DNA from 4 places in the Paenibacillus sp. SEL3 genome. Region 3 is predicted to be linked to each of the others. Evidence: predicted binding sites of a transcription regulator. Region 3 holds the regulator's gene; each other region holds the start of a gene.

Region 1 (3,220 bases), 2.5 Mb from region 3:
CACCTTTGTTTTATGCGATGGGGGCTGCGGATCAGGAGCGCTCCGCACATAAGCTTTTTCAGTCGTATGTCCTTGGCTCGCTGAGTCTCAATTGTTGGGCTTTTGGTCAAGAAAGTGATACGTAAATGTAAAAAAGAACTTCCGAATCCACATGCTGTGTGGGAATGGAAGTTCTTTTGTGTATTTTGCGTCTTCGATTAATTAGATGGCACGTTCTTTTTTAGCCAAGTGGATACCTGCGTAGTACGTTGATCTCCATTTTGATCCAACAGTGTCATAAATGCTTTCAGCTTTTGAATGTAGGTACTCTTCGAATCCATATTACGTTGAACGACCCATTGATACCCTTTTTTAGCATTCGGATGAATCTTCCCGGTGTCATAATCGAATAATGGCGTATTGTTCGTGCCATAGAAAGTATAGAAGAAGTACAGATCGTGCAATTTTCTTATAGCTTGTGTACGATTGGAATGTGGATATTGGTGTAAAAACAATTCCTGTGCCAGCGCTCGTCCGGCTAACTGTTGATAGCCGATACGGAGCGCGGCATCCTTGGTAGCCGCCTGTCCGGATTCCATCGCCATGATGTCAATATAGCTGCGGATATCTGCCGTGGTGTGCTTCCCGAATACTTTATATTTTTCATAGTTGATGATTGGGTAATACATGCCTTCTGCGGTTTCAAGTTTGTAGCCGGCATCTCTTGTTTGCGTCAGCAACTTTTTCAGGTTCGCATCGCTTGTACGGCTGATTACATTTGTGAACGAATCACCGGGTTTATAGATTTGATTTATTTTGGTTTGAACAGAGGTCGGGTATAGGGTCTGTGCATAGGAATCCAATTGCTGGTTCTGTGCATTTTCCAGATGAAGCACCATGAGGGTAGCTTGAGAAGCTGGAATGGATTGAACATGCTTTTGCAAATAAGTGAATGCCTGAGATAGCTTGCCGGGTTGGCCTAGTAGCTGCTCGAAGGTTTTGGAGATATGTTGTACACTTTCTGTCTGAGATGTCGTAGTAGATGTCGCCGCTTTGGCTGATGCCGTATATCCCGATCCCATAGTCTGCACTGTGAAAGTTACTGCTGCGAGCATGAGATAGGCTTTGGTGATTTTTTTCATGATATAACCCTCCATTACGTTCTTTGATGTAACTGTAGTGTATAGGGTAAATGTATCGTGAGCATTCCATGTTGTATCCAACTTGTAAACGTTTGGGGAGGATAATGAATCCGATAAAAGAGTCCGAGTTAGGAGGAGCTAAAATCCTCCTTGTGAGCATAACAGCGCAAAAAAATAACCATTATCCCGGAGGATAACGGTTATTTGGGGGATGTTTAAGCTATTTTTCGACTAGGGTCCGCTGGAAAGGTATCTTTATTTTTACCAAACAGTCCACGCAGGAAGGGCAGTACCCAACGGTCAAAGCCAATTCTTCCGGCATTTGCGCCAGCAACTACGAGGAAGATTTCAAACAGCAGGTAGATTGCATTGGTGCTTACTGTACCCGAGAACAGGAACGAGAAGTTCATAACCATGGCCATCAAAGCAGCCAGTGTAGTCAATGTACCGAGAAGCAGGCCAACCCCGACCAAGAACTCACCCAACGGGATCAGGACGTTGAACAAACCTACATTCGGCAGGGCAAAGGCTTCGAGGAACGATCCCCACCAGCCTTGTACAGCGGGATGGTCTCCACCTGTTTTAGCAATGGCCCCCGAGATAAATCCGCCTGCATCGAATCCACCTGTCAGCTTTTCAAGTCCGTGAGTCATCCATTCATAACCTAGATAAACCCGTACGACAGTCAGCAACCACATTGCGACTTTGTTCTCACGTAACCAGCTATTAAACATTCAAACCACTCCTCTTTCTTAATCTATAATGTTGGTTGTATTTCATTTTGTTGGGATGATCATCTTTGCTACACCTTTATTGTAGTAGGTTCAGTTACAGTTATTTGTGATAAAAATCACAAAGTATGAATATTTTTAAAATTTTAATGTCTTCAGATAAGTATTCTATAGAGAGGTCATGCTTCAATCAAGACAAAAACAGGAAATAAAGCTTATAATGAGAAAAATAACGAAGTGGAGGGATGAACTTGTCCGGGCCCATTTCCCAACGAAATCATTGGTTGCGTGTAATGGCCTCAGCTCTGTTATGCATGACGCTGATGTCTTGTTCTGCTATGTCCAATACGGGAGATACTGAACCCGTTCCTCAACCGACCAAGCATAAAACAGAGAAGGAGGCGCTTGAACCGCCGAAGGAGCAGTCTACTCCGGCATTTACAGCTCCGCTTACCGGTCTTCCGGTGGAGCAGCCAGTTTTGGAGCGACCGCTCGCTGTCATGATTAACAATGCTCCAGCAGCACGTCCGCAGGCAGGACTTAGTCAGGCAGATATGGTATATGAAGTTCTTGCAGAAGGCGGAATTACCCGTCTGGTCGCTTTTTTCCAAAGTCATGGCGGAGATGTAAAGGTTGGTCCGGTCCGTAGCATTCGTCCGTATTTGATTGAGCTGGGCGAAACTTATGGTGCGTTGCCGATACACGCAGGGGGAAGCACAGATGCCTATGCGATTTTACAGCAGCAGCGGAAGGAACATTTAGATGAGATTTCAAATGGAGGGGCATACTTCTGGCGAAGCAAAGATCGTCGTCCTCCGCATAATCTATACACGGACGTGAATAGACTGCGCAAAGGAAGCGATAGTAAAGGGTATGCTACGCATACGGACGTTCCAGTATATACTTACCTTAAATCCGGCGAAACCCCAGTTATGGTGGACGAGACTGCAACATCTTTACAAATCCGGTTTTTGCTTAAAAGCTACCGGGTATCTTATACCTATGATCCAGCGGATCAACAATATAAGCGTTTTGTGAACGAAAAGTCACATGTGGATCAAAATAATAACCAACAGCTCTCAGCAGCCAATGTCATTGTGATGAGCACCAGGCATCGAACGTTGGATGATGTAGGCAGATTAAGTGTTGAACTGGACGGCAGCGGAGAGGCCATGGTGTTTCAACAAGGACAGTTAATACAGGCTGAGTGGCAACATACGCCAGGTGATGCGATTCGTTTTATGAAGAATGGGGTTGAAATTCCGTTAACGCCAGGTACATCCTATATACATGTGGTGCCTGCAGATACACCACTAAAGGAACATGTAACCATAGAAGTGAATTAGAAGACGAATTACACCTTTTTAG
Region 2 (3,220 bases), 2.7 Mb from region 3:
TCAGCGCTATGAAAGCTCCAAAAAATCTCAGCAAACGTAAAAGTGAACCTGGAATCCAGCGTTCATAATAATCCTCGGGAGATTGAAGCAGCATACTGAAGGTCACCGGGACAATAAGTGCAAAGGGAGTCCCGTCCAGAAGAATGGCTATTCTTCCTTCCAGCAATGCATTAATGACACGGTCGGGTCGCTCTGTGTTGTGAACCTGCTGGAACGGACTTAAATAATTGTCTTCAATGAGTTGCTCTACATAACCGGATTCAGCCAAAAAATCCATATCTATTTTTGATATTCTGCGGTTTACTTCTTCAAGAAGATCCGGATTCACAATATCCTTGATGTAGGCGACAACCAGATCCTTTTTGATTCGGCTTCCCACTTGAAATTTCTTCATTTCCAGACTTTTATTTAAGCCCTGGCGTCGAAGCATCGAAGTATTTTCACTTAATACTTCCGTAAAACCGATTCTGGGACCCCGAAGTAGTGCTTCAGAGGTTGGTTCATTGACGGAGCGAATGGCGCCATTAGGCGAGCCTACCAGTAGTGCTTCCTTCATTCCTTCAATTAATAAGGCAGTATGACCTAAAAGGATGAACTCGTGCAGTTCCTCCATACTGGTAACTTCACTAATTTGCGTAAGTGGCATCAAGCTATCTTTTATAAAAGAGCTACTTATACTTTCCGGCTGTTCCTGTTGGTCCTGCTGGCCCTCAAACATCAAGACCTCCAATACCTGATTGCTCATAAGCTTTTCATCCTGCATGCCTTCTATGAAGACTAATACGGACCGAGCATGAAATTTTTTCAACATAAACTCACGAAAATGCACATCACTATTTCCGCCTATAGACTCTCGGATCGAATTTAAATCGGAATCGTAATTCCCTGTAATTTTAGAGTTTGGTTTATTCTGTTGATCAAGGTGCCCTTCGTTATTTTCATCGGAGAGCGGCCGACCGGAAGAATGTTTGGATTTCGCTCCCTTACTACCGACAAACGAATAAATCGAGGTGTTTATATAATAAATCCCTAAAGGAATAATCAACGCGAGGCCTGCTTGAAAGAGTATACTCCAGCTCGGAATATAAGAAATTATTTTAGACCACAAGATGACCACCTCCAAACGATTCAATTCTAAGATACAAGTTGTCCCTAAAGTATTCCTTATAAAGGTTGTATTTACACATGAACTGGAAAGATTCGTTCGATGACCAGAGCAAATGATCATCAACTACACTATTTTTAAATCTAATCATTACGGCAGATCTCACACCAAACACTTCTGTTTTTGTTTTAGGGCTATCTAGCACTGAGAGTCAGCGTGGGGAATGGTGCAAAACCCCTTGAAACGGAATAGGGAAATCCCTAAACATTCTTAATGCGAACCACATTGTGATTATAATCACATATAGCTCTATCTGCTGTATTAAAATAGAAGCATAAACAATATTCATTAGAAACGTAGAGATGTCGTCAGAAACGTAGAGATGTCGTCGGATAGGAAGTAGCGTCGAATGAATGGAGGAACCGGTATATGATAAACAGTAAAAAGAAGCTTGTGGTTATAGGGAACGGGATGGCTGGTATCAATACGGTCGAACAAATTTTAAAATTAACAGATAAATATGAAATTACAGTCCTGGGAAGTGAGCCGCATCCGAACTATAACAGGATCATGCTCTCTTATGTGTTGGAAGGTAGTAAAACAATAGATGATATCATACTGAACGATTTGCAATGGTATGCGGATCAAGGGATTACTTTATATACAGGAAAAATGGTGAAAAGTATCGACGGTGAGAACAAGAAGATTCTCACCGAAGACGGACTGGAAATTGATTACGATGTGGCTTTGGTGGCTACTGGTTCACAATCGTTTATTCTGCCTATTCCGGGTAAAGAATTACCGGGAGTAATTGGTTTCCGAGATATCGCCGATTGCTCGGCAATGCTGGAAGCGGCAAAGACCTATAAAAAGGCCGCTGTCATTGGTGGAGGTCTGTTGGGGCTGGAGGCAGCTAAAGGCCTGGTCAATCTGGGGATGGATGTTACGGTCGTTCATTTAATGGAGGATTTGATGGAACGTCAGCTAGACCGGGAAGCCTCTGCGATGCTAAAAGCAGAACTAGAACGCCAGGGAATCAAGTTTGCTATGCAAATGCAAACTTCGGAGGTGTACGGTCAAGATCGGGTACAAGGACTGCGGTTTTCAGACGGAAGCGAGCTGGAAGCGGATTTGGTCGTTATGGCGGTTGGGATCAAGCCTAATATTCAGGTAGCTGTGCAAAGTGGTATGGAAACGAACCGTGGTATTGTAGTCGATGATTTGATGAGAACCTCTGTGCCGGATGTATATGCTGTAGGGGAATGTGTTGAACACCGCGGAATCTGTTATGGTCTGGTAGCTCCGCTGTTTGAGCAGGGAAGTGTCATTGCCAAACATTTGGCAGGCGCGGAAACTGAAGGTTATATGGGATCGGTGGTTTCCACCAAGCTCAAAATTTCAGGGGTGGATGTTTTCTCAGCTGGCGAATTCATAACCCAGCCTGAACATACGGTGATTGTTGCAAAAGATGAGTGGAAGCGGACCTACAAAAAAGTGCTGCTTCGTGAAAATAAGATTGTTGGAACTGTACTGTTTGGCGATGTGAGCGAATCTGCTAGCCTGCAAAAATATGTGCGTCAGCAAACATTGATGACAGATGAAATATATGGACAGCTCATGGGTACTGGATGCAGCAATCACGGGTCGAAAACATCATCCGCTGAAACGATGGCCGATGATGAAATTGTGTGTGGCTGTAACGGTGTTACTAAAAAGGCCATTGTTGATGCAATTAATGACAATGGGCTGACTACAGTCGATGAAATTAAAGCATGTACCGGAGCAACTCGTTCTTGTGGAGGATGTAAGCCGGTCGTGGAGCAGATTCTACAATATGTTCTTGGAGACAGCTTCAAGACGTCAGCCAAGCAAGGAATATGTAGCTGCACAACATTGAGCCGGGACGAGATTGTGGAAGCGATCAAAACCAAAGGGCTGACAACAACGCGTGAAGTTATGAATGTACTGGATTGGCATAATGATGAAGGTTGCTCCAAATGCCGGCCGGCGCTGAATTACTATCTGGGAATGATTAACCCGGACACCTATGAAAATGAGGGGGATTCCCGTTTTGTAAATGAGCGATTGCACGCGAACATTCAAAAGGATGGAACG
Region 3 (3,220 bases):
TCATGTTTGATACGTTCCTCGTCCATAGTCAGGCATTCGCCGTTTTTCACAACCTGACGACCGTCTACCCACACATGAGCCACGTCCTTGGCGCTTGCAGAGTATACCGCATGGGAAATAAGATCTGTACGCGGCAAGAAATGTGCCTGATTCAGATCCAACGCGATAAAGTCAGCCTTGTTGCCTGCTGCCAACGCTCCTACTTCTTTTAAACCAATCGACTTTGCACCGTATTCTGTTGCCAGACGCAGCGCTTCACTTGCAGGAACTGCCGTAGGGTCACCGGATACACCCTTGTGAATAAGTGCTGCCAGACGCATTTCCTCGAACATATCCAGGTTATTATTGCTGGCAGGACCATCCGTTCCGAGAGAAACCGTAACCCCTGCACGCAGCAATTCAGGCACTCTTGCCACACCACTTGCCAGCTTCAAGTTGCTGCCAGGATTGTGGGAAACCGCTACACCACGTTCTGCCAGTAAAGCTATTTCTTCGTCGTTCAAATGAACGCCATGGGCAACAAGCGAAGGACGGGAGAAAAAGCCAAGCTTATCCAAGTGTGCAACCGGACGCAAACCGTAGTCGCGTACGTTTTGCTCTACTTCGGCGATCGTCTCAGACATGTGCGTATGCAGTGGCAAGTCCAGATCATGCGCAGCTTGTACGAATTTTTCAATAAACGCAGGTGGACATGTATATGGCGCATGCGGTGACATCATCGTTGTAATACGGCCGTCTGCTTTACCGTGCCAGTTACGCGCAAAAGTCACGGCCTCTGCCAGCTTGATTCGCTGTTCTTCCTCCGAACATAGTCCAATTGCTCCACGCATCAGACTTGCACGAATACCTGACTCTTCAGCCACACGAGCCACCTCATCCATATGATCGTACATATCGAGGAAGGTTGTTGTTCCACCTTTCAGCATTTCCAGCACAGACAAGGACGTACCCCAGTACACGTCTGTAGATGTAAACTTGGCTTCCATAGGCCACATTTTTTCCTGAAGCCATACTTGAAGTGCCAAATCATCTCCATGCCCACGCAGTAGAGACATCGCCGCATGACCATGAGTATTGATCAGACCAGGTAAAAACAATAGCCCTTTACCATCGATCGCTTCCGTCTCTTCCTCACCCGCAGGCAAGGTTTCGCCAATATAAGTAATACGACTATCCTCCACAATCATAAAACCATGGACTACCCCTGCTTCTGGTCCATTTACGGCAAAAGATCCGTTTTTAATCATCCATTTATTCACTGTCATATTGTGCTTCTTCCTTTCCGTCCTCCAAATAATAAGCGAGGCTAAGCAAATCAGTTGTAAAGTCTGTGGCATGAATCCGAATGTTGGCTGGTGCCTTGAGAGTAGTCGGTGCAAAGTTCAGGATCGCTCCAATTCCGCTATCAATAAGCCTATCAGCCACGTGCTGTGCTTCAAAATCAGGTACGGTAATAATCCCGATTCGAATGTTTTTTTCTTTCACAGTCGCTTCCAGTTCATCCATCGGTTGCACGACCAATGTATTGATCTTGGTTCCTACCTTATCCGGAAACGCATCAAATACCGCCACAATCTTCATATTGTCTTTTAAATAAGCGTTATAATTCGAAAGGGCTTGCCCCAGATTACCCGCTCCGACCAATACTACATTAATTTGTTGGTCGATTTTCAGGATATGGCGTATTTTCTCAATGAGATAAGAAACATCATAACCGATACCCTTCCGACCAAAATCTCCAAAATAAGCAAGATCTTTACGGATTTGGGCCGGGTTCAAATCTAGCCTCTGTCCCAGCTCTTGAGAAGAGACCGTAGCCACCTCCCGTTTGTGCAGTGCATTCAGATAACGTAAATATACGGGTAACCTCCGTACGACAGCCTCTGAAATTTTATCTGATTTCATACTTGCTCCCCCTAATTGTAACGAACATACTTATGTCCGTCCGTTATGCCTCTGTCTCCGGGGCGGATTGGAGCCATTCGGCGATGCGGGGCACCATTTGCTCCGATGGCATATGCTCCATTTTTGGTCCCGGTAACGAGTACAAAAAGTGCTTTCCGTAATAGGATTCAATCACACGCGTATCATAAACGATAACGACCCCGTGGTCGTTCGCTGTACGTACCAACCGACCAAATCCCTGTTTGAAGCGAATGACCGCTTGCGGTACAGACAGCTTCATAAATGGATTCTTCTTCTGCTGCTGGAGCAGTTCGCTTTTTGCCTCCAGCAGCGGGTGATTCGGCGGTTGAAACGGCAAGCGAACAATGGCTAGACAAGTCAGAGCCTTCCCCGGAATATCGACGCCTTCCCAGAAACTGCTGGTCCCCAGCAATACAGAAGCTTTCGCTTCCTGAAACCGGCGGGTTAGCTTGCTGCGACTTCCACTGTCCACACCTTGTCCCAGCACAGTAATTTCGCTGGATGCTAAGGCCTCTTTGAGCGGCTCATACACTTGCCGGAGCATCCGATAGGACGTAAACAGAACGAGCATTCTCCCACGTGTCGCCTGAGCAGTCGCTCCTAGAGAGCTAACGAGCATATCTACAAAATGCGCATCTCCTACACTGCCCTTCACACTTGGGAAATCCCGTGGAATAACCAGCAACACCTGATCCCTGTAATTAAAGGGTGACGGGAGCTGCGAAGTCATCAGCCGCTCTTGATCTGCGGCCTCCTGTAAGCCGAGCTGATCGATCATGTACTGAAACGACTTATCTACCGACAAGGTAGCAGAAGTCAGAATAATGCTTCTTTTTTTGTCAAAAAACATTTCTTTCAACTGGCGGCTCACATCGACGGGTACCGCATAAAATTGCAATGATTTACTACGGAATTGCCCGCTTGCCTCGAGCCAGTATACGGTTGTTTCATCATCGAGTCGGATAAAAAAGCGCAAATTTTCTCGAATCCCCGCCAAATCCTTGAGCAGACCCGTGATATCTGTAATAAGGCTATCCGCCGCATAATCGTCATGTTCTTCCTTGACGTCCAGCATCAGCTTGTCGCCCTTGCGCAAAATTTCGCTCATCGTTACATATAGCTGATTTTCCAAAGCTCCCGCCTGATCCCACTTTGCAGGCTTGGCCGAAGGTTTGAGACGGGAAGAAAACTGTCCTGTTTCACCCGGTGTCGCATCACTTCGCTCCGGCAACATGCCAAACAGCTTGTCGCTTAGCAGGTCCCAAGTTTCCTTCACCTCTAACACGAGCGGATA
Region 4 (3,220 bases), 160 kb from region 3:
ATGATCGCTAACGGTTGCTATTTTGTAAATAAAGAAGAAGCAGCTAAGCTCACTCAAGGAGCTATGAATGTCGAGAAATGTGCAGTGAACCCAGCTATTGTCGGGCAGTCTGCTGTGAAAATTGCTGAAATGAGTGGTATTACAGTACCAGCAGGAACTAAAATTTTGGTCGCTGAGATTGAAGGGGTAGGAACAAAATTCCCATTGTCTGCGGAAAAATTGAGTCCTGTATTGGCTTGCTATAAAGTAAAAAATGCGGAACAAGGTATTCAACGCGCTGCTGAAGTCGTGGAATTCGGGGGCATGGGTCACTCGTCCGCTATTCATTCGAACGATGAGGATGTTATCGCTCGGTTTGCAAACCGTTTGCAAACAGGACGTATCATTGTAAATGCACCTTCCACACATGGTGCGATTGGCGACATTTACAACACCAATCTTCCTTCGTTGACACTTGGTTGCGGTTCGTACGGTCGTAACTCGACTTCGTCGAACGTATCGGCAGTCAATCTGATTAATGTGAAAAGGGTGGCGAAACGGACGGTGAATATGCAATGGTTCAAAGTACCTTCCAAAATCTATTTTGAAAAAAATTCGACACAGTATCTTGCTAAAATGCCTGATATCACACGTGTAGCTATTATCACAGACCCTATGATGGTACAACTGGGATATGTAGATCGTGTTATTCATTATCTGCATCAGCGCCAAACACCAGTAGCTATCGAAGTGTTCTCTGAAGTAGAGCCAGATCCATCGACAGTTACGGTAGAACGTGGTACTGAAATGATGAGACGTTTCCAACCGGATTGCATCATCGCACTGGGCGGCGGTTCGCCAATGGATGCCGCTAAAGGCATGTGGATGTTCTATGAATATCCAGATACTGATTTCAATAACTTAAAACAAAAATTCATGGATATCCGTAAACGGATTTACAAGTACCCACGTCTGGGCCAAAAAGCACAATTTGTAGCTATCCCTACAACATCGGGTACAGGTTCCGAAGTTACATCGTTCGCAGTAATTACGGACAAAAACCTGGGCGACACGAAGTACCCACTGGCTGACTATGAGTTGACTCCTGATGTGGCAATTATTGACCCAGTGTTTGTATATTCGCTGCCTAAAACAGCTGTAGCGGACACAGGTATGGACGTTCTGACACATGCTATCGAGGCTTACGTGTCCGTAATGGCTAATGACTACACAGATGGTCTGGCAATTAAAGCCATTCAATTGGTATTCCAATACCTAGAACAATCGGCTCTGACCGGTGATAAGCTGGCTCGTGAAAAAATGCATAATGCTTCCACACTTGCTGGTATGGCGTTTGCTAATGCATTCTTGGGCATTAACCACAGTCTTGCACATAAATGGGGTGGACAATACCATACAGCGCATGGCCGCACGAATGCCATTTTGATGCCGCACGTTATTCGTTATAATGCGAAAAAACCGACAAAATTTGCTTCGTTCCCTAAATATTCGCACTTTGTTGCGGATGAGCGTTATGCAGAAATCGCGCGCATATTGGGACTGCCTGCACGCACCACCGAAGAAGGGGTTAACAGCTTGATCGAAGCGATCCGTAAAATGAACAAAACACTCGGTATCGAGGAATCGTTCCAACAAATCGGTTTCGATGCGAAAGATTTCGAATCACGTGTAGATTATCTGGCTGACCGCGCATTTGAAGATCAATGTACAACTGCGAATCCTAAGTTGCCACTGGTTACTGAGTTGGCTGATGTCTATCGCAATGCCTTCTACGGACGTTTTGACCAATAAGATAATAGGTAAGAAGAGGCTTGTGAAAAAGCATTTTCTCGTTCAATACCGATGCAGGCTCTCTATATAGAGGGCCTGTTGGTTTGGGAAGGGAGGTGAACGGCAAGGCTAAGGATATAGGCGCGAAGCTAGGGAAAATAAAGTGACAAAAATCACTCATATTGTGATTTTTGTCACATACTACACTCTATCATTATTCTACAATAAGGGTGTAAGAAAGGTCCCGACACTGAGCGTAAGGCATCGGTGAACAGGCCGGGCTCAAGAAATAGCTTTATCGTGAAAAAAATCACAAGTCCGGAAGACCAAACAATTTGGAGGGATTTACATGTCGGTGATTGAGAGAGAATTACAAGAGCAACAATCTGGCTGGAGAGGTTTTAAAAAAGGCAAATGGACTAAAGAAGTCAACGTCAACGATTTTATTGAAACCAATATCTTACCTTATGTTGGCAATGAAGAATTTTTGGTTGGTCCTACGGCCAACACAACTGCATTGTGGGATATTGTATCCGATCTTACCAAAAAAGAGTTGGCAAACGGCGGCGTGCTTGATGTAGACGTGAATACGCCATCCACTATTATTTCACATAAACCGGGTTATCTAGACCGGGATAAAGAGCAAATTGTCGGTGTACAAACAGATGCTCCATTCAAACGTTCTTTACAGCCGTTTGGCGGAATTCGAATGATGATCGACGCTTGCAAAGCCTATGGTTTTGAAGTGCCAGAAAGTATCATTGATATCTTCACTCATATTCGTAAAACTCACAACCAAGGTGTATTTGACGCTTATACAGATGAAATGAGAGCAGCTCGTAAAGCTGGTATCATTACTGGTCTGCCAGATGCATACGGCCGTGGTCGTATTATCGGTGACTATCGTCGTGTAGCTTTATACGGTGCAGACTTCTTGATCCAAGATAAAAAGCTGCAACTGAAAAGCCTTGAAGTTGATTCCATGGAAGAAGACGTAATTCGTCTGCGTGAGGAAATTTCCGAGCAAATTCGTGCTTTGAATGAACTGAAACAAATGGCTGCTGAGCACGGTTTTGATATTTCAAAACCTGCTAACAATGCGAAAGAAGCTTTCCAATGGGTATATTTTGGATATCTTGCAGCAATCAAAGAACAAAATGGTGCAGCAATGTCCTTAGGACGTGTATCTTCCTTCCTTGATATTTACTCTCAACGTGATATGGAAGAGGGTACAATGACAGAAGAACAAGCTCAAGAACTGGTCGATCATTTTGTTATGAAATTGCGTATTGTTAAGTTCTTGCGCACACCTGACTATAATGAACTGTTCAGTGGAGATCCAACTTGGGTTACTGAGTCCATTGGTGGTATGTCCGTAACTGGAGAAACTCGGGTAACTAAAAACAGCTTCCGTTTCCTGCACACCCTCTACAATCTGGGACCTGCACCG

What was found. The regulator Rex, encoded in region 3, represses fermentation and respiration genes when NADH is low (regulators of the CRP and FNR family bind a similar motif). The targets are predictions, from matches to a motif close to TTGTGAAATATTTCACAA.
Region 1: ACYCS5_RS19185 (DoxX family membrane protein) is a predicted target of Rex. The motif match lies at 1,960-1,977, and genes of this name have one in related genera.
Region 2: nirB (nitrite reductase large subunit NirB) is a predicted target of Rex. The motif match lies at 1,391-1,408, and genes of this name have one in related genera.
Region 4: pflB (formate C-acetyltransferase) is a predicted target of Rex. The motif match lies at 2,069-2,086, and genes of this name have one in related genera.

Annotation. Positions count from the first base shown of each region.
Region 1 covers NZ_CM137725.1:4,164,938-4,168,157, forward strand. Annotated here, with positions in the region: gene ACYCS5_RS19175 (dioxygenase family protein) at 1-125, shown strand, start outside; gene ACYCS5_RS19180 (hypothetical protein) at 198-1,121, opposite strand; gene ACYCS5_RS19185 (DoxX family membrane protein) at 1,337-1,855, opposite strand; gene ACYCS5_RS19190 (DUF3048 domain-containing protein) at 2,104-3,198, shown strand.
Region 2 covers NZ_CM137725.1:3,936,084-3,939,303, forward strand. Annotated here, with positions in the region: gene ACYCS5_RS18105 (spore germination protein) at 1-1,108, opposite strand, end outside; gene nirB (nitrite reductase large subunit NirB) at 1,535-3,220, shown strand, end outside.
Region 3 covers NZ_CM137725.1:74,978-78,197, forward strand. Annotated here, with positions in the region: gene ACYCS5_RS00355 (amidohydrolase) at 1-1,265, opposite strand, end outside; gene ACYCS5_RS00360 (redox-sensing transcriptional repressor Rex) at 1,252-1,905, opposite strand; gene dinG (ATP-dependent DNA helicase DinG) at 1,949-3,220, opposite strand, start outside.
Region 4 covers NZ_CM137725.1:230,351-233,570, reverse strand. Annotated here, with positions in the region: gene adhE (bifunctional acetaldehyde-CoA/alcohol dehydrogenase) at 1-1,791, shown strand, start outside; gene pflB (formate C-acetyltransferase) at 2,120-3,220, shown strand, end outside.